2 regions of the Leucobacter sp. NPDC077196 genome follow, and region 2 is predicted to be linked to the other one. Evidence: riboswitches for the same ligand, from Rfam matches in the RefSeq annotation. Region 2 holds a riboswitch; the other holds the start of a gene.
The links. A riboswitch is a leader RNA that binds a small molecule or an ion and turns the genes downstream of it on or off. The one in region 2 is predicted to bind thiamine pyrophosphate.
Positions count from the first base shown of each region.

Region 1: it holds a riboswitch for thiamine pyrophosphate, as region 2 does, so the genes downstream of both, AB0O71_RS13870 (ABC transporter substrate-binding protein) here and AB0O71_RS02015 (thiamine ABC transporter substrate-binding protein) in region 2, are expected to answer to the same signal.

Region 1 is NZ_JBFBML010000019.1:25,209-33,903, reverse strand. It holds gene AB0O71_RS13885 (MurR/RpiR family transcriptional regulator) at 1-105, shown strand, start outside; gene AB0O71_RS13880 (NtaA/DmoA family FMN-dependent monooxygenase) at 140-1,435, opposite strand; gene AB0O71_RS13875 (YkoF family thiamine/hydroxymethylpyrimidine-binding protein) at 1,453-2,157, opposite strand; TPP riboswitch at 2,218-2,327, shown strand; gene AB0O71_RS13870 (ABC transporter substrate-binding protein) at 2,358-3,461, shown strand; gene AB0O71_RS13865 (ABC transporter permease) at 3,467-4,300, shown strand; gene AB0O71_RS13860 (ABC transporter ATP-binding protein) at 4,297-5,088, shown strand; gene AB0O71_RS13855 (NAD(P)/FAD-dependent oxidoreductase) at 5,040-6,281, opposite strand; gene AB0O71_RS13850 (methyltransferase domain-containing protein) at 6,278-7,021, opposite strand; gene AB0O71_RS13845 (type III polyketide synthase) at 7,049-8,290, opposite strand; gene AB0O71_RS13840 (DUF4383 domain-containing protein) at 8,529-8,695, shown strand, end outside.
Region 2 is NZ_JBFBML010000001.1:409,376-418,070, reverse strand. It holds gene AB0O71_RS02045 (OsmC family protein) at 1-314, opposite strand, end outside; gene AB0O71_RS02040 (ATP-binding cassette domain-containing protein) at 408-1,166, shown strand; gene AB0O71_RS02035 (ABC transporter permease subunit) at 1,163-1,843, shown strand; gene AB0O71_RS02030 (MetQ/NlpA family ABC transporter substrate-binding protein) at 1,894-2,718, shown strand; gene AB0O71_RS02025 (hypothetical protein) at 2,727-3,284, opposite strand; gene AB0O71_RS02020 (iron ABC transporter permease) at 3,284-4,918, opposite strand; gene AB0O71_RS02015 (thiamine ABC transporter substrate-binding protein) at 4,985-6,070, opposite strand; TPP riboswitch at 6,064-6,172, opposite strand; gene AB0O71_RS02010 (DUF6350 family protein) at 6,179-7,873, opposite strand; gene AB0O71_RS02005 (DUF1731 domain-containing protein) at 7,974-8,695, shown strand, end outside.

The DNA of each region.
Region 1 (8,695 bases), on a different contig from region 2:
GTGACCGAGCACCTGGTCGACGCGTTCGTCGAGGTTCGCGGCGATCGCGGGCGCGAAGCGCGCTCCGCGGTGCTCACCGTGCTCGCGGACGCGTTGGAGGAGTAGCGGGGATTCCGGGGCAACGGGGCACGCGCGGGGCTCAGCCGGTCAGGTGCTCCCGCAGGGTCGCGCCCTCATACGCGTGGCGGAAGATGCCACGGCGCTGCAGCTCGGGCACCACGCCGTTCACGAAGTCTTCGAACGACGAATGGTAGAGAGCCGGCATGATGATGAACCCGTCGGCGGCCTCGCTATCGAAGAGGTGCTGCAGCTCGTCGGCGATTGTCGCGGGCGACCCAACCAGCTGCGGGTGCAGCTGGTTGAGGGCCTGCTCGATCGCGAGCTCGGCGACCGTCAAGCTGCGCCGCTCGCTCACCGCCATCAGCATGTCTTCGAACCCGACGCTGCCGGTGGCGCCGCGATGCGCGGTGAGCGCCTCGGTCGCGGGAGCCGCGGGGTCGAGGGCCTCGGCGTGCAGCAGCCGCTCGAGCTTCGCGAGCGCACTCGGCAGGTCGATCTGCGCGACCAGCGCGGCGAGCTTCGCGTTGGCCTCGGCGTCGGTCCACCCCACGATCGGCTGCACGCCCTGCAGCACGCGAATCGTCTCGGGATCGCGACCGTAGTCGACGCGGGCCCGGTCTCGGATCTCGCTGCGCAGCTCGCGCATGGCCTCTGGGGAGTCGCCGATGGCGAACACCACCTCCGCCCAGCGCGCTGCGAACGCGCGGCCGCGCGGCGACGAGCCGGCCTGCATGAGCACTGGGTGGCCCTGCGGACTCTGCGGCAGGGTGAGCGGCCCGCGCGAGAGCGCTCCGGCGACCCGATGCACGCGCGACGGGTCGGCGAAGACGCCCGCAGCCTGGTCGTGCACGAGCGCATCGGGCTCCCACGAGTGCCACAGGTCGACGACGGTCTGCACCACATCGTCGGCGTGGTCGTAGCGCTGGCCGGGCGCCGCGATGCCGGCATGGCCGAGATTGCGCGCCTCGGCATCGGTGGTAGAGGTCACGATGTTCCACGCGGCGCGGCCGCCCGAGAGGTGGTCGACGGAGAGCAGCTGGCGCGCGATCGCGTAGGCCGGCAGAAAGCTCGTCGATACGGTCGCGCCGATGCCGATGCGCGACGTCGCGCCCGCGACGAGCGAGGCCTTCGCGATCGGGTCGAGGTAGATCGCGCCTTTGCCGGCGGTGCGGAGCGTCGTCGCGTACTCACCCACCCCGTCCTCTGGCACCGCGAGAGCGTCGGCGAAGAAGATCATGTCGAAGCAGCCGCGCTCCAACGTGCGTCCGAGATCTGCCGTGAATTGCCCGCTCAGCCAATCCGGGCGGCTGAGCGGGTTGCGCCAGTTCTCGGCGTACTGGCTCGTGGGGGGATTCACCATGCCGACGAGATGCATGCCCCGCTCCGCGCGACTCATGCGAGGGGCGCAGCTGCAGCGCCGTCAGAAGCGCCGTCAGAAGCGCCGGGAATCGTCGGGCTGTTGATCGAGACCGTGAGATGCGTCACGACATGCTGCACTGCGGCACCCACTCCGATCCAGGCGTTCGCGGCGGTCTGCAGCACCGAGGAGAGGTCGCCGTCGAGGCGCGTGGCGTAGTGGTCGGAGCCCGAGTAGACCCCCTCCGCCTTCGCCTGCTCGATCGCCGCGTAGATCGGCGTCATGTGGTCGGCCGGAGCCGCCTGAGGTGTGGAGGCCGCATGGACTGACGGTGATTCAGAACCCGCGTCGAGCAGCGGATACAGCGACCAGTGCGCTCGCGCCCGCACGCCGCTTCGAGGCAGCTCGATCGGTGCGGCGGCTAGTGCGTGGACGCCCGGCGGCAGCGCGCACTGCAGTTCGCCCGGGCATCCGCGGGAGAGCAGGATCGCCGCCGACAGGTGCGCGCCGCTTCGGGCGGCCGCAGTGATGACGCTCTGCACGTAGGCGAGCACGCGCTGCTCGCTGCCCGTGATGAACGTCGAGATGTCGTTCGTCTCGATGGTGAGATCGGTGGCGTCGGCCGAGCCGAGTGCCTCCAGAATGATGCGTACGTAGTCGGAGTCGTAGACCGAGAGTGTGAAGCGCGCTCCCACGCCGTACTGCTCGGGGGTGGGCGTCTGATGCGTCGCTGAAGTCACGCCACCACCCTAGGCGACGCCGCCCCGCGCCGTGCGGTAGACGTGCGGATGTTGCTAGGGTGAACCCCACACGGGAGTCCGGTAGGCCGGGCTGAGAGGAAAGTCCACAGCTTTCGACCGTCGAACCTGATCTGGATCATGCCAGCGCAGGGAGACACTCTACGAACCCGTGCCCGATCGAACCGGAAGGGCACGCATTCATGCGCCATCACACTCACACTCACACTCACACTCACACTCACACTCACACACGTACCCATGCCCGCACCTCGGCGCGCGCCGCCGCCGCGCTGCTGGCGACTGCTGCCATCGCCCTCGTCGGCTGCGCGAGCGCCTCCGACGCACCGAGCGACGCGGGTTCCGCCGAGAGCGCCGGCGGCACCCGAGTCACGTTCGCCCTCGACTGGGCGCCGAACACCAACCACATCGGCGTGTACGTCGCCGATGAGCTGGGCTACTTCGACGAAGCCGGCCTCGACGTCGAGATTCTGCCGTACGGCTCGACACCCGCGACGCAGCTCGTCTCGGCGGGCGAGGCCGACTTCGGCATCGGTGGCCAGTCGACCGTGCAGGTGGCGCGCACCGCCGGTCTCGACCTCCTGTCGGTGTATCGCGTCACGCAGCGCGACTCGGGTCGCCTGGTCTCACTGGCGGATCGTGCAGACGTCGAACGCCCTGCAGATCTCGACGGCATGACCTTCGGCGGCTTCGGCTCGCCGCTCTACAGCGCCCTCGCCAGCGCCACGATCGAGGGCGACGGGGGCAGCGGGGAGTTCGAGGAGGTGGTGCTCGACACCGGCGCCTACGAGGCGCTCTCGCAGGGGCGCATCGACTTCACCCTGTCGGTCGCGACGTGGGAGAACCTGCAGGCAGAGCTCGACGGCCACCCGTACCGCGAGTTCAGCTACCAGGAGTTCGGCGTGCCCGAGCAGCAGTCCACGGGCATCGTCTCGAGCGAGGCGTACCTTGATGCGCACCCCGATGAGGCGCGTGCCTTCGTGGGAGCGGTATCTCGGGGCTACGCCTATGCGGCCGAGCAGCCCGATGCGGCGGCCGACCTGCTGATCGCGGCCAACCCCGATACGCTCGGCACGGCAGAGGAGCTGGTGCGCGAGAGCACCCGGCTGCTCGCGGACGAGTACCTCACCTCGCCCGATCGTGCGATCGGCGCGGCAGACCCCGGAGCCTGGGACGCGTTCGGCGAGTTCCTCTTCGACGGCGGCTTTCTCACGGACTCCGAGGGAGAGCCGCTCGCCGAGCAGCCTGACTGGAGCGCCTACTACACGGATGAGTACCTGGGGTGAGCGGCGTGGCGCTGCGAACTCGGAGGCCGGCAGGAGCGGCTGGGCGTTGGCCGGCGCTCATCGGTGTCATCGCCGCGCCCACGATCGCGTTCCTTCTGCTGCTCGCCGCGTGGCAGACGGTCGCGGTCGCCGGACTCGTTCCGGCAGACATGCTGCCCTCGCCCACCCGCGTCGTCAGCGCTGCCGCAGCCGAGCACACGGTGCTGCTCCGGCACGCCATCCCCACGCTCGTCGCGACGGTCGCGGGGTTCGCGCTGTCGGTGACGGTCGCCTTCGCCACGGCGACCCTGCTCGACTTCTCGCGGATCCTGCGCAGCGCTCTGCTGCCGCTGCTCATCGTGAGTCAGACGCTGCCGCTCATCGCACTTGCGCCGCTCGTGGTGCTCTGGTTCGGTTTCGGCCTGCTCCCGAAGATCCTGCTCGTCGCGTTCGTCACCTACTTCCCGATGGTGGTCGGGCTGCTGCGCGGCTTCGCCGATGCGGATCCCGAGTCCGAACGACTGCTCGCGTCGATGGGGGCCTCGCGCGCGACCGTGTTCCGCCTGGTGAGGCTTCCGGCATCGACCGCGTCGTTCTTCTCGTCGCTGCGCATCTCGATCACGTACGCCGTCGTGGGCGCCATTTTCGCCGAGTACGCCGGAGCGGTGGCGGGTCTGGGGGTCTACATGCAGTCGGCGAAGAACGTGTTTCGCACCGACTTGGTGCTCTCCGCCGTCGGGGTCAGTACCGTGCTCACGCTGTGCCTCTTCGGTGCGGTCGTGCTCGCCGAGCGCCTCGCGGCGCCCTGGTTGCGCATCGAGCAGGGCCGCGACAACGCGCTGGCGGGAGGGCTGCGATGAGCCTGCTCGAGATCAGGGGACTCGCCAAGCGGTTCGCGGATCACACCGTGCTCGAGCACGTCTCGTTCGATGTCGCAGCCGGCGAGATCGTCGCGCTCATCGGGGCGAGCGGAAGCGGTAAGTCGACACTGCTGTCCATCCTCACCGGCGCGCTCGCGCCCGACGCCGGGGAGATCCGTTTCGACGGCGCACCGCTCGCGCAGCAGGGAAGACCGTTCGCCTACATGCCCCAGCGCGATGCGCTGCTGCCATGGCGCAGGGTCGTCGAGAATGCATCGATCGGGCTCGAGGTGCAGGGCGTGCCGAGCCGTGAAGCGCATCGGCGAGTGCGTGCGCTCATCGAGCCGTTCGGGTTGGCGGGCGCCGAGCGGCGCTACCCGCGCCAGCTCTCGGGCGGAATGCGGCAGCGTGTCTCGTTTCTGCGGACGGTGGTGCAGGATCGGCCGATCCTGCTGCTCGACGAGCCGTTCGGGGCGCTCGACGCGATCACTCGCGACGAGTTGCAGCGCTGGCTGCTCGACATGTGGCGCGATACGGGGTGGACCATCGTGTGCATCACGCACGACATTCGCGAGGCGGTGCGTCTGGCGGACCGCGTGCTCGTACTGCCCGCGACGCCCGGCCCGTTCGTGGGTGAGGTGGAGGTCTCCCGCGACATCCCGCGAGACGACGGACTGCTCACCGACCCGCGTGTACCGCCGCTCGAGGCGCAGCTGCATGCCATGCTGCGTGCGACGGATTACGCCTCCCGGTCGAATGACGCCTCCCGGTCGAACCCCATCGCATAGGCGCGCTCGGGAAGCCTCGCGAGTGGCGTGCGGAGCGCCGAGCCGAGTACCGCGGCAGCGGTGGGCGCGAGTCGCCGCGGCCACGGACGCCCGAGCACGGTGTTCAGGCCCGCCAAGCGTGCGGCGGTGCGCGCCGAGGCAAGACGGCTGCGCTCCCAATGCCGCAACGCAGTGTTCTTCTCGCGCGTTCGCTCTGTAGGCGTGCGGGAAGCGGCGCCGTGCCGCGAGCCCGAGCGCGCCCGAGCGAGAACCGGGGCGAGGGTGACGGCGTCAAGCAGGCCCAGGTTCATGCCCTGCCCGCCGATCGGACTCACCTCGTGCGCGGCATCGCCGATGGCGATGACGGCGTTTGCGAACACCATGCGGTCGAGCAGCACTCTGCGAATGCTGAAGCGGCTCGCCCCGGTGACGTGGGCGGCGAGCTCTGGGCAGCCCATGCGCGCTGAGATCGCCTCAGCAAGGCGCTCGCCGTCGCTGTCACTGACGCCGTCGCCGACTCCCGCATCGTGGTGGCGCGGCGACACCCGCGCCACCAGCCTGCGCCCGCCCCCTGGCATCGGGAAGGATTCTGCGACGCCTCCCGATCCGAGCGTGATCACTGCGGTGTGCTCCGGCTGCCCCGGAGACTCAGAAAGGTCGGTCATGAGATACCGGTCGGGGTACGCGCGAGACCGACCGGTGAAGAGCCCGCTCAAGAGCCTCCGCCCCGATGCGCCCGTGGCGACGACGACCGTGCCGGCGAGCCATGATCGCGATCCGCCGCCGGCGTCCACCGCATGCACCGCTACCCCGGCCGGCGTCGGGTGCACGCCCACGACGCGCATGCCGCGTACGGGCGGAGGTCCCTGGGCCGCGACCGTCGCCTCGGTAACCGCCTGCGGCACCGAAGCAACGAAGGGAAAGCGCACCGATAGGCGATCGAAGTGCACTTCGCCGACCGTGCGACCCGCGGCGACAGCGATCCCGCGGGTGATCCGCGTGGCACCGGCCAGCAGGCGCTCGGTAGCGCCGCTCGCTTCCAGGGCGGTGAGCACGGGAGGGTGCACGCCGATCGCACGCGAACCGGGAGACGCATCGACCCGCTGTTCGAGCAGTACGACGTCGACCCCCAGCCGCTGCAATTCGGATGCGAGGAGCGAGCCGCTGGGGCCAGCACCGACCACCAGCACGTCGCACGCGGCCGTTTCGTTCATGCGGAACCCCCGGCACGATGCACTGCGAGGAGACGGAATCGGCCGACGCGCTCCGACCTCCAACTCGACGGGAGCACGTCGGCGAGTTCACCGGGGGTATAACTGCGTCGGATACTGCGGAGCCCGTCGACGCGCAGAAGCGTGCCGACGCTCACGGGCACGGCGCCGACCGCGAACGCGGCGTAGGCGAGTCGACCCCGCGAGATATCGGAGTGCACGGCGAGCCGCGTCGCGAGTGCCTCCGAGTCCGCGAGCAAGCCGGCCAACTCGGTCTCGGTCAGGTGATGGAGCAGGTGATTCGACAGCACGACGTCGAATTGCTCCTGGGCGGCTACGAGATCTGCAGAGAAGCACTCGCGGTAGACGACGCCGGGAATCGGGGGAGTCGACGAGGCGACGGCGATAGCACGAGGATCGGGGTCGATCCCCACTCCCTGCACCGCATAACCGTCACGCGCGGCCATCATCACGATGCGACGCAGCACGTCACCACCGCCGCACCCGATGTCGAGAATCCTCAGGGGCGCGCCACGTGGCGCCTGCGCGCTCGCCGCAGCGAGCGCCGGGCGCACATGCGTGCGATAGACCCGTGCCCACGAGGCGACCGCGCGGTTCACCGCACCGAACCCTCGCAGCGTGCGTCGCAGTCGAGCGGGGTCGCAGTGCGGGTCGTCCATGATCTCCATCAACGCCGTATCGCGGTGCGCCAGCGAAATGAACGGGAACCGAGGCATCTTCATCGAGTGTCCGTCACCGAGCCGATCGTCTCACCGAGCGAGCTGCGACGCCGAGTTCGTCGCGGGTGCGCTCGCCGCAGCGCCGATGGGAATGCCCGTGGCGCCGGTGACATCAGTCTCCGGCACCTCGGCCACGTGCTCGGTTCGAGCAGCGACGCGGGTGAAACGCGCGGTTTCGACCGTTAATCCCGGCCCGAAGCACAGCCCGGCCACCGTCGCACCGTCGGGCATCGCGTCGTCGGCCAGGATGCGCTGCAGAATGAAGAGGATCGTCGCGCTCGACATGTTGCCGTATTCGCGGAGCACGGACCGCGACCGCTGCATGGCTTCCTCCGAGAGTCCGAGTCCGTCTTGCACCCGATCGAGCACGCTGCGACCGCCGGGATGCACCGCCCACGCATCGATGTCCGCAACTCCGCCGGACGCGTCGCCACCGAGCATCGGGCCGACGACGGAGGCGACCTCGCGCCCGATGATGCGCGGCACGTTGGCCGTGAGACGCATCTCGAACCCGTAGTCGCCGATGGTCCAGTCCATGTCCGCTTCGCCCTCCGATGTGAGCGCGGTCGAGAACGCGCCGACATCGAGCACTGGGGCGGATCGGCGGGCAGGCATCGGATCTGATGCCACGATGGCCGCTGCCGACCCGTCGCCGAAGACTGCGGACGCCACGATCTGTTCCGGGTCGCGCGACGAGCGAATGTGCAGCGAGCAGAGTTCGGTGCACACGACGAGGATCACCGAGCCGGGCTGCGAGTCGGCGATCCGGGCGGCCGAGCGTAATGCGGGGAACGCGGCTGCGCACCCCATGAAGCCGATGTTGGTGCGCTCGGCGCTCGTCGGGATGCCGAGCTCGCGCACCAATAGGTAATCGGGGCCTGGCGCGAAGAACCCGGTGCACGATGCGGTCACGACGTGCGTCACGTCGCTGGCCGACACCCCTGCTCGCTCGAGTGCGTCGCGCGCCGCCGCGGCGGAGAGCGGGGGCGCCTCGCGTCGATACACGAGATTGCGTTCACCGGTGCTGGGGGAGCGAAGCAGATCACGCCCCTCGGTGAATACGTCGGAGTTGGAGATCGATCCCTCATCGGAGTCGAGCCCGCCGATGACCGAGTATCGCGTGTCGATGGCCGACTGGTCGAATGCCGCACCGATGAGGCGGGAGGTCAGCCGATCGACTCCGGGTTGCGCAGCGAAGAAATCGCGGGTGCGCGATTGCGCCAGACGAGCGGACGGAACTGCGGTGCCAATAGCGAGAATCTGCGTGCCCATGCCGCAAACCTAGTACTGCTCCTCGACCGATGCGCCGGGGTTGACAGGCTCTCGGGTGCTTCAGCGCGAGGTGAGGGCCAATTCATTGCCCCTGCAGCGAAGCTGGGAACTTACTGCATATCGCACGTCGCGCGCAACCGCCTATTGGGAGGGCTCCGAACACTCCACACTGAGTACACCGGGTGACATGCGCTGTGCCGACATTGTCACCTCCAGCGAATAACAGAAGGAGAACGTCGTGAAGAATTCACCTAATCGCATTCTCGGAGTGATCTTCGGCGCGGTCTACGTCTTGGTCGGTCTGCTCGGCTTCGCCGTCACCGGCGGCGTGGGCTTTGTTGCGACCGAGGGCGGCCTGCTGCTCGGCATCTTCGAGGTCAACCCGCTGCACAACATCGCCCACCT
Region 2 (8,695 bases):
TGCAGTTCGGCGGCTCCGGAGAATTCGAAACCCTGGTCGGCCAGCGGGTGCAGCGAGATCTCCACGGTTGCTTCGACGTCGATGCCCGGCCCCGCGACGACGCGAGCTGCCGCGTTCAGGCATGTCGCCCACGACAGGGCCAGCAGTTCCTCCGGGTTCGTGGCTCCCGCCCGGTTCTCCGCGGTCGGCGATGCGACGCGCACGCGCAGGCCGCCGTCGACGAAGCTCTCCCCGCTGATGCCGTCGGAGTTGCGGGCCACTGCGGTGTAGATCGGTGGCTCGAGTGTTCGGTGCGTCGTTTCACTGCTTGGCATGGTGCTCCTGACGTGACTTGCGATTGTGGGCTCCGCACTCTATGTTAGACCCAGTCTAATTAATATGATTCGTGAAAGCACCGTGAAGAGCCGATGAGCGACACAACGAGTACTTCGACGGCGGTCGTCTTCGACCGCGTGAGTCGGCGCTTCCTTCACGGTGAGGCGGAAGTCGACGCGCTCTCCGACGTCAGCCTCGACATTCCTCGCGGTTCGATCTTCGGAGTGCTCGGCGAGAGCGGCGCGGGCAAATCCACGCTGCTGAGGCTCATGAACGGTCTCGATCTGCCGACCAGCGGACGCGTCATCGTCAGCGGTACGGATCTCGCCACGCTCGGCTCTCGAGAGTTGCGCGCCATGCGCCACCGGATCGGCGTCGTCTTCCAGCACTTCAACCTGCTCGGCAATCTCACGGTGCGCGCGAACATCGCCCTCCCGCTGCGCCTGCAGCATCGCCGCGACCCGGCGCGCGTGACCGCCATGATGGAGTTCGTCGGGCTCGCAGGGCTCTCCGACCGGTATCCGGCTCAGCTCTCCGGGGGGCAGCAGCAGCGAGTGGCGATCGCCCGCGCACTCGTCACTGACCCTGAACTGCTGCTATGCGATGAACCCACGTCCGCGCTCGACACGCACACGACGGCGGAGATTCTCGAACTGCTGCAGGCGACCCGGGCGGAGTTCGGAACGACGATCGCACTGGTCACCCACGAACTCGACGCGGTGAAGGCCGTGTGCGACGCCGCAGCGGTCTTCGAGCGAGGACGCCTGCTCGACATCGTCGAGGTTCCCCGAGTCGCACAGCACCGGGAGCCCCGATACCTCGACCACGTGAAATCGAGGCTCGCATCATGAACTTCTGGAACGAGCTCGACCGCGTCTTCGGGGAGCACGGCGGAGAGATCGCCCGAGCACTGGGCGAGACGGGCTACATGGTTCTCGCATCGATCATCGTCGCGGTACTCCTCGGCACTCCGCTCGGCATCGTGATCACCCTCACACGACCGGGCGGCGTCATGCCGAGGCGCGCGATCTGGACTGCGGCGAATGCGTACGTCACCATCGTGCGCTCCTTCCCCTTCCTGCTCTTCGTGGTCTTCATGATTCCCCTGACACGCCTGGTATTCGATACGAGCTTCGGCACCGTGGCCGCGACGTTCCCACTCGGCTTCGTCGCGGTCGCGATCTACGCTCGCCTCACCGAACAGATCCTGCTCGAACTTCCGAGCGGGTTGCTGCTGGCGGCCGAGTCCATGGGCGCGAGCATTCCGCAGACCGTGTTCCGCTTCCTCCTCGTCGAGGGGCGATCCGGTCTCGTCTACGCGCTCACCTCGGCGACGATCAGCTTCGTCTCCTATTCGACCGTGCTCGGCGTCGTCGGCGGCGGCGGCATCGGCGACTTCGCAATGCGCTACGGCTATCACCAGTACGACTTCACGCTCATGTACGTCACGATCGCGCTCATCGTCGCCTGCGTCATGCTGCTGCAGAGCGCCGGAACGCGACTCTCGCGCGCCATCGATCACCGCTAGTCGGTTCCCGCAATTTCCCACCCCACCGCACCACGACAGAAAGCCCCACCATGCGCCAACGCCTGATGATCACCGCCACCGCCGCCACCGCCGCCCTCTTCACCCTCGTCGGATGTGCTTCGGGTCAGAACGCCGCCGATACCGCGGACTCGGGCGACTCCGGAAGCACCCAGACGCTGAAGGTCGCGGCGACCACCACGCCGATGACCGACGTGGTGCAGGCAGCCGCCGAGGCCATCGAAGAGCCCTATGCGATCGAGATGGTCGAGGTCGCCGATTACGTACAGCCCAACTCGATGCTGCAGCACGGGGAGCTCGACGCGAACTTCGTGCAGCATCCGCCATTCATGGAAGAGTTCAACGCGGGCAACGATGCCTCGCTCGTGGTCATCGAGCCCGTGTATCTGACCGTGGTCGGCATGTACTCGAGCACGCACGCGAGCATGGACGACATGCCGCAAGAAGGGCGCATCGTGATTCCGCAAGACACCTCGAATGCCGCTCGGGCACTGCAGATGGTCGCGAGCGCCGGACTGATCGAACTCGACCCTGACGTCGACACCTGGACCGTCACTGTCGATGACATCACGAAGAACCCGAAGGATCTCGAGTTCGTCGAGGTCGACATCATGCAGCTCTCAGCGGCGTACCCCGAGGCCGACGCCGTGTTCTTGCACGGCACGTTCGCTCGTCAGCTCGGGCTCACACCGGATGACGATGCCATCGCCGTGGAGCAGGACTCTCAGTTCGCCGTGTCGCTCGTATCGCGCGAAGACAACGCGGATTCGCCGGAAATCGCAGCGCTCGCCGAGGCATTCCACAGCGACGAGGTGCGCCAGGCGCTCGAAGACGCCGACGTGCCCGTGGCCTTCTGAGCTGGCCGCTACGCGGTCTCCTGAAACCTGATCGTGCGGTCCGCGAGTTCCCACGGGCGGTGCCGCGCGTACAGCGCTTCCTCCTGGGCGGCCCACCGGTCCCAGTGCGGCGCGTAGACCTCGCCGTCTCGTGCGAGTGCGCGCCGCTTCCGAACCTCGGATTCGACCTCGAGCCAGACGCTGCGCACGCACGGCGACACGACCCCGCCGATCCTGCCTGCCCATTCTCGCGCTGCCGCGAGGTTCGAAACCGTGATGGCACCGCAGCCCTCGATCACGAGCGGCAGGCGAGGTTCAATGCGCTTCCGCTCACTGAACTCTGCGGCGACCCAGTCGTACACCCCATAGGTGCCCGCGTGCAGCGCTGCGGCGAGCGCTTCTGATCCCTCCGCGAGGCCGTCCCACCCCGGATACAGCGCCTCCACGTGCAGCACCTGCATCGCCCGGCCGGCCGCGGCTCCCTCAGCCTCGAGTCGTTCAGCGAGCCGCGTTTTGCCCGAGCCGGAGCGCCCGTCGATGAGCAGCACGTCGCACTCTCTGAACTCGCTGATATCCGCATCCCGCATTAGAACTCCCGGTTTCCATCGGTCCGCCACCGCTCGGCCAGCAGCATGATTCCGGCCGTGACGGCGCCGAGCACCACAGCCCCTGCGAGCCCAGCCCCGTAGCTGCCCGGGGCCTGGTGACCGATGAGTGCGGCGACGGCGACGGGAAGCGTCTGCTCCCCCGGCCGCACGAGAAAGGACGTCGCCCCGAACTCGCCGAGCGAGGCCGCGCACGCGAAGCCGAGTGCGAGGCCTGCCGAACGGCCGAGCAGCGGCAGATCGATCGTGCGCAGCATCGCCAGCGGGCCGGCGCCGAGCGATGACGCCGCGTCGCGCAATTCCGGCGCAATGCCCCGCAGCACGGGCAGCAGCGTGCGCACGACGAGCGGCAGCGCGACGAGTGCCTGCGCGACCGGGATGAGCGCGGTCGACGTGCGCAAATCCAGGCCGATGCCGAGCGGCCGGTGCATGGTGAGCAGCAACCCGAAGCCGAGCGTTACGGCCGAGACTCCGAGCGGCAGCATCACGAGCGCGTCGAAGGCATCGATCCCTCGACGCAGCATCAGTGCTCGCGGCCGTCGGGAGAGCACGAGGGCGAGCAGCATGCCGAGCACGATCGCGATGAGTGCCGCCACGATCGCGATGCGGAGCGACGCCACGATCGCTTCGACCACCGTTCCGTCGATCGGGAGATCGTCGGGCGGATCCGCGAGTGCCGCATAGTTCGCGACGGTCCAGGCTCCATCGCGATCCCTGAGTGAGCGTGTGACCAGAGCGACGAGCGGAAGCACGTGCACCAGCAGCACGGTTGCCCCGAACACGGCCAGCACCGGAGCATCGGCTCGCCTCGGTCGCACGCCGCGCCCGCGCTCCTCGCGCAGCACCACCGCTCGCTCACCCGCGCGGCGCAGCTGCGTCGACACGATCAGTGCGAGAGCGACGATCGCGAACTGGGCGATCGAGAGCACCGCCGCGCCGCGCAGATCGAGAAACTGCACGGTCAGCCGGTAGATCTCGGTCTCCACGTTCGCGAAGGCCGTGCCGCCGAGAATGAGAACGATGCCGAAGGAGGTCGAGCAGAAGAGGAACACCAGGGCGGCGGCCGAGGCGATCGCGGGACCGAGTGCCGGGAGGGTCACCGTGCACCAGGCCCGCGCCCGCGAAGCCCCGAGCACGCGCGCTGCTTGCTCGGAGCTGTCATCGAGCCGGGCCCAGAAGGCTCCGACGGTGCGCGCGACGACGCCGACGTTCGGAAACGTGAGAGCGAGCACTACAGCCGCGAAGCTCTGGTCCAGACCCCATCCGCCCAGCGGTCCGCCCGGCCCGAGCAGCGCCGAGAATGCGACCCCGACCACCACGGAGGGCAGCACGAACGGAACGGTGAGAAAGCCGAGCAGCATCGTCTTGCCCGGAAAATCGAGTCGGTAGAGCGCGTATGCCGCCGGCACACCGAGGGCCAACGAGAGCACCGTTGCGAGGCCCGCCTGCGCGAACGTCTGGCCGATGACCCGCCACGTGCGGTCCGCCCCGAAGACCTCGGGAATCCCACTCAGATCGAGGGCGCCCTCGTCGATGAACCCGGTGGCGATGAGCGAGAGCACCGGCCACACGAAGAACAGCGCGAGAAACGCGAGCGGCAGCGCAGCGGCCAGCACCCATGCCGCAACGCCCCACGGGCCGAGTGCGGCGCGAGGGGCGTTGCGGGCGGTGCGACGAATGATCTACAGGCCGATCTGCTCGCTCAGCGTCTTGAGCCACTCCTCGCGGCCAGACTCGATCTCACGCGAGGAGAGGTCGTGCGTCTGGCCCGCCTCGGGCGACGGCGCGAATTCGGTCCAGACTGTCGGCAGTTCGACCGTGTCATCGACCGGGGTCATGAACATCGCATCCGGAATGGTCTGCTGAAACTCGTGCGAGACGAGATAGTCGACGACCGCCTTCGCCCCGGCTTCGTTCGGAGCCCCTTCCAGCACGCCTGCGTATTCAACCTGCCGCGTGCACGTATCGAGCAGAGCCGTAGTGGTCGAGGCGGTGCCGGCCTCGTCCACGGTGAAGGCGGGCGACGAAGCGTAGGAGAGCACGATCGGCCGCGTGCCGTCGTCACCGCCCTGGGTGAACTGGCCGTAGTAGGCGTCGCTCCAGCCTTGCTCGATGCGCGCTCCATTGTCGACAAGTCCCTGCCAGTACTCCGCGAAGCCGTCCTCCCCGAACTCGGCGACGGTGCCGACGAGGAACGAGGCGCCCGTCGACGAAGCGGTCGGGTCGAGCAGCACGGTGAGATCGCGATACTCCGGCTTCGCCAGGTCGTCGTAGGATCGCGGCTCCGGGATCCCCTGATCCGCGAACCAGGCCGTATCGATGTTGATGCAGGTCGCGCCGTGGTCCACTGCGACGAGTCCGGAACCCGGATCGCCGTCGACGGCGAACTGCTCGGCGCCTTCTGGCTGCTGCGCAGGAGCGTAGTCGGCGACGACATCGTTGTCGATCAGACGGGAGGCGAAGATGTTGTCGACGCCGAAGAACGCATCGGCGATGGGTGCGCCTTTCGTCAGCACGAGCTTGTTCGTCAGTTCTCCGCCGTCGCCGGCCGAGACGACCTGCACGTCGTAGCCGGTCGCCGCACTCGCCGCGGCGGCGAAATCCTCATTCGGAAACGAGTCGTGCACGGCGAGTGTCACGGTCTGCGCGTCGGTGCGATCTTCGGCCCCGGTCGTGCAGCCGGTGAGACCGAGACCCAGCACGGCGATGACCGTGACCACGGGCGCGGCTGCTCGCGTCACTCGACGGGAATTGGGCGTAGGTGTCATTGAGGCGTCCTTCCTCCGCTGGCATGAACCAGATCAGGTGAACGGTCGGAGCTCGCGTGCTCCCTCTCAGCCCCGCGCGTCGGGACTCCCGTGGATTGCCCTCTTACCCTAGTGCCCTCGGCTCGGCCAGCGCCAACCCGCGCGGCGGCCGGGCTTCGGATGATCCTCGCTCTCCTCAGCCGCGGGAGTTTCGGCGTCCCATGCGTACGCCTCAACGAGCGTCGCCTCATCGGTCAGCTCGTCAGTCAGCGCCTCGGCTGCACGATCAGCGGAGCCGGCCGTTTCTGTCGTCGCCGCTTGGGAAGGTTCGAACCCCGAATCCGTCAGCGCCAGTTCTTCAGTCGCATACGCCGCGGTCTCCTGATCATTCGGCATCAGCGTCGCCGCCTCAGAGACATCCGTCGCAAACGCATCGGTCTCATCACGGTCCGCCGCAATGTCGAGCGCCTCGTCGACCGCGGAGTCGAAGTCGACGTCGTCTTCGTGCACCGAAGCGGTGTCCGCGGTCTCGTGACGGCGGTGCAGCACTCCGCTTCCCGGCACCGCGCTTGGCACCGCGCTCGGCAGCGCTGCGCGGATCTTCGCAACATCGAAGCGTCCCGCGATGGTCCCGATGAGCAACCCGCCGCCCACCTCGAGAGCGATGAACCCGCCGGTGAGCCACGCGTCCGGACCGTTCGAAGCGAGGCGATCAGGCCCCATCGAACCGCGTGAGAGCGCGCTGATGCCTGCGACGGCGAGGCCGGTCAACGCCGCTGCGAGCAGGCTGATCGCAACGGCAGCGGGCCATGAGGCGCGGCGCATGCCGGGCCTTCTCGCGAAGAGGATGCCGAGCGCGAGTGCCGCGACGACCAGCAGTCCGGGTGCGAATGCACCGCGCTCGCCCCATCCTTCGGGCAGCACCCCGAGCATCGGCAGCGCCGGAAGCGGACCGAGCAATGTTTCGAACGGCGTGACCGAGCTCCCCGCGCCGATCTCGAAACCGGTGCCCGACATCCAGGCAAGGCTCCACACGATGGCGAGCGGCACGAGCGCGAGCTGAGCCAGGAAGAGCGTGAGCGATCCGATCGGATCGAGCTGGAGGCCTTGCGTCAACGCCGTGACATCGGCGTACCCCGTGGCCACCGCGATGGCGAAGCCGACGGCGGCGATGCCGAACACGAGCGCCAGCGCCGCAGCGGCGAGCCGAATCATGTCCGCTGCACGGTGCGGCAACGCGGCACCCGAACGCACCCCGAGATATTCGAGCCCTCGCAAGATGCGCCGCACGGCCGCCTCCCACCAGGGGTGGCCGTCACGGCCAGCGCGCACCAGAAATGCAACTGCCGACGCGCCACCGTAGACCGCTGCCGCGCTGAACGCCGCCTGCATCGCCGTCCATTCGAGCAACGGTGCGGCGACCACGGCCGCCCCGAGTGACACCGCGCCGAAGCCCACAATCCCTCCAAGCACGCCCATCGCACCGACACCGCCGCGCCCCGCGAAACGCCAGCCGGCCCGCAGCGCGAGCAGCACCGAGATCAGCGTGATTCCGAGCGGAGCGAGTGACAGGCTGAAGCTGAGCGCTTCCGGAGTGAGCCCCAGGCTCAGAGCGGCTTCGGCCGAGACCGAGAACTGCAGGGGCACGAAATGCGCCAGCAGCCATACCCCGGCGACGTCGGCCGCAACCGATGCGGGTTCGGCCGCGAGGCCGAAGGTGATGACCCAGACCAGCACTGCAGGAACCGCGACGACGGCGAGCCCGGCGAGCGCCACGGCGACCGCCTCGATTGCGGCGATCACCGCGGTCACCAAGGATCTCATTGCCAGAATCTTACTCCGCGCCGCGCCTCGAATTCCCTGGCCCCACTGCCGTAGGGTGAAGTGACAGCCCACGAATCACGCACAGAAGGCCGGGTCGCACGTGCCGCATTCTTCTCTCCGACACCCGGCCGACGCGCCACAGGGACGGGTGGTGATCACCGGGGCGAGCGGCTTCATGGGCCGGTATCTCGCCGAGCGGTATCGAGACGCTGGGCGTGATGCGGTGACGGTGGGTCGAACCGGGTCGCACATCGGTTGGGACGACGCCGATGCGCTGCGCGACGCGGTCGACGGCGCGTCGCTCGTCGTCGGCTTGGCCGGGAAGAGCGTGAACTGCCGATACACGGCCGCGAACCGCGCCGAGATCATGCGATCCCGCGTCGTGACCACGCAACGGCTCTCGCGCGCCATCGCCGCAGCCACCGACCCTCCCCCGGTCTGGCTGAACGCCTCCACAGCGACCATCTACCGCCACGCCGACGATCGCCCCATGACCGAGGCCGACGGCGAGATCGGCTCGGGCTTCTCGGTCGACGTCGCACAGGCGTGGGAGGAAGCGCTGTTTCGCGAGGATCTGCCTCGCACGCGACGCGTCGCGCTGCGCACGGCGATCGTGCTCGGCCACGGCGGGGTGCTTCCGACGATTCGCGGTTTGGCTCGCCTCGGTCTGGGTGGATCACAATTCGACGGCCGTTGGCCGTCGAGCCGGGGCCGCCAGCGTGCCGGCACCGCGCATCGATTCGCGACGCGCAGTGGCTCGCAGAGGTTCAGCTGGATCCATATCGAAGACGCCGCGAGGGCCCTTGATTTCCTGGAGCAGCG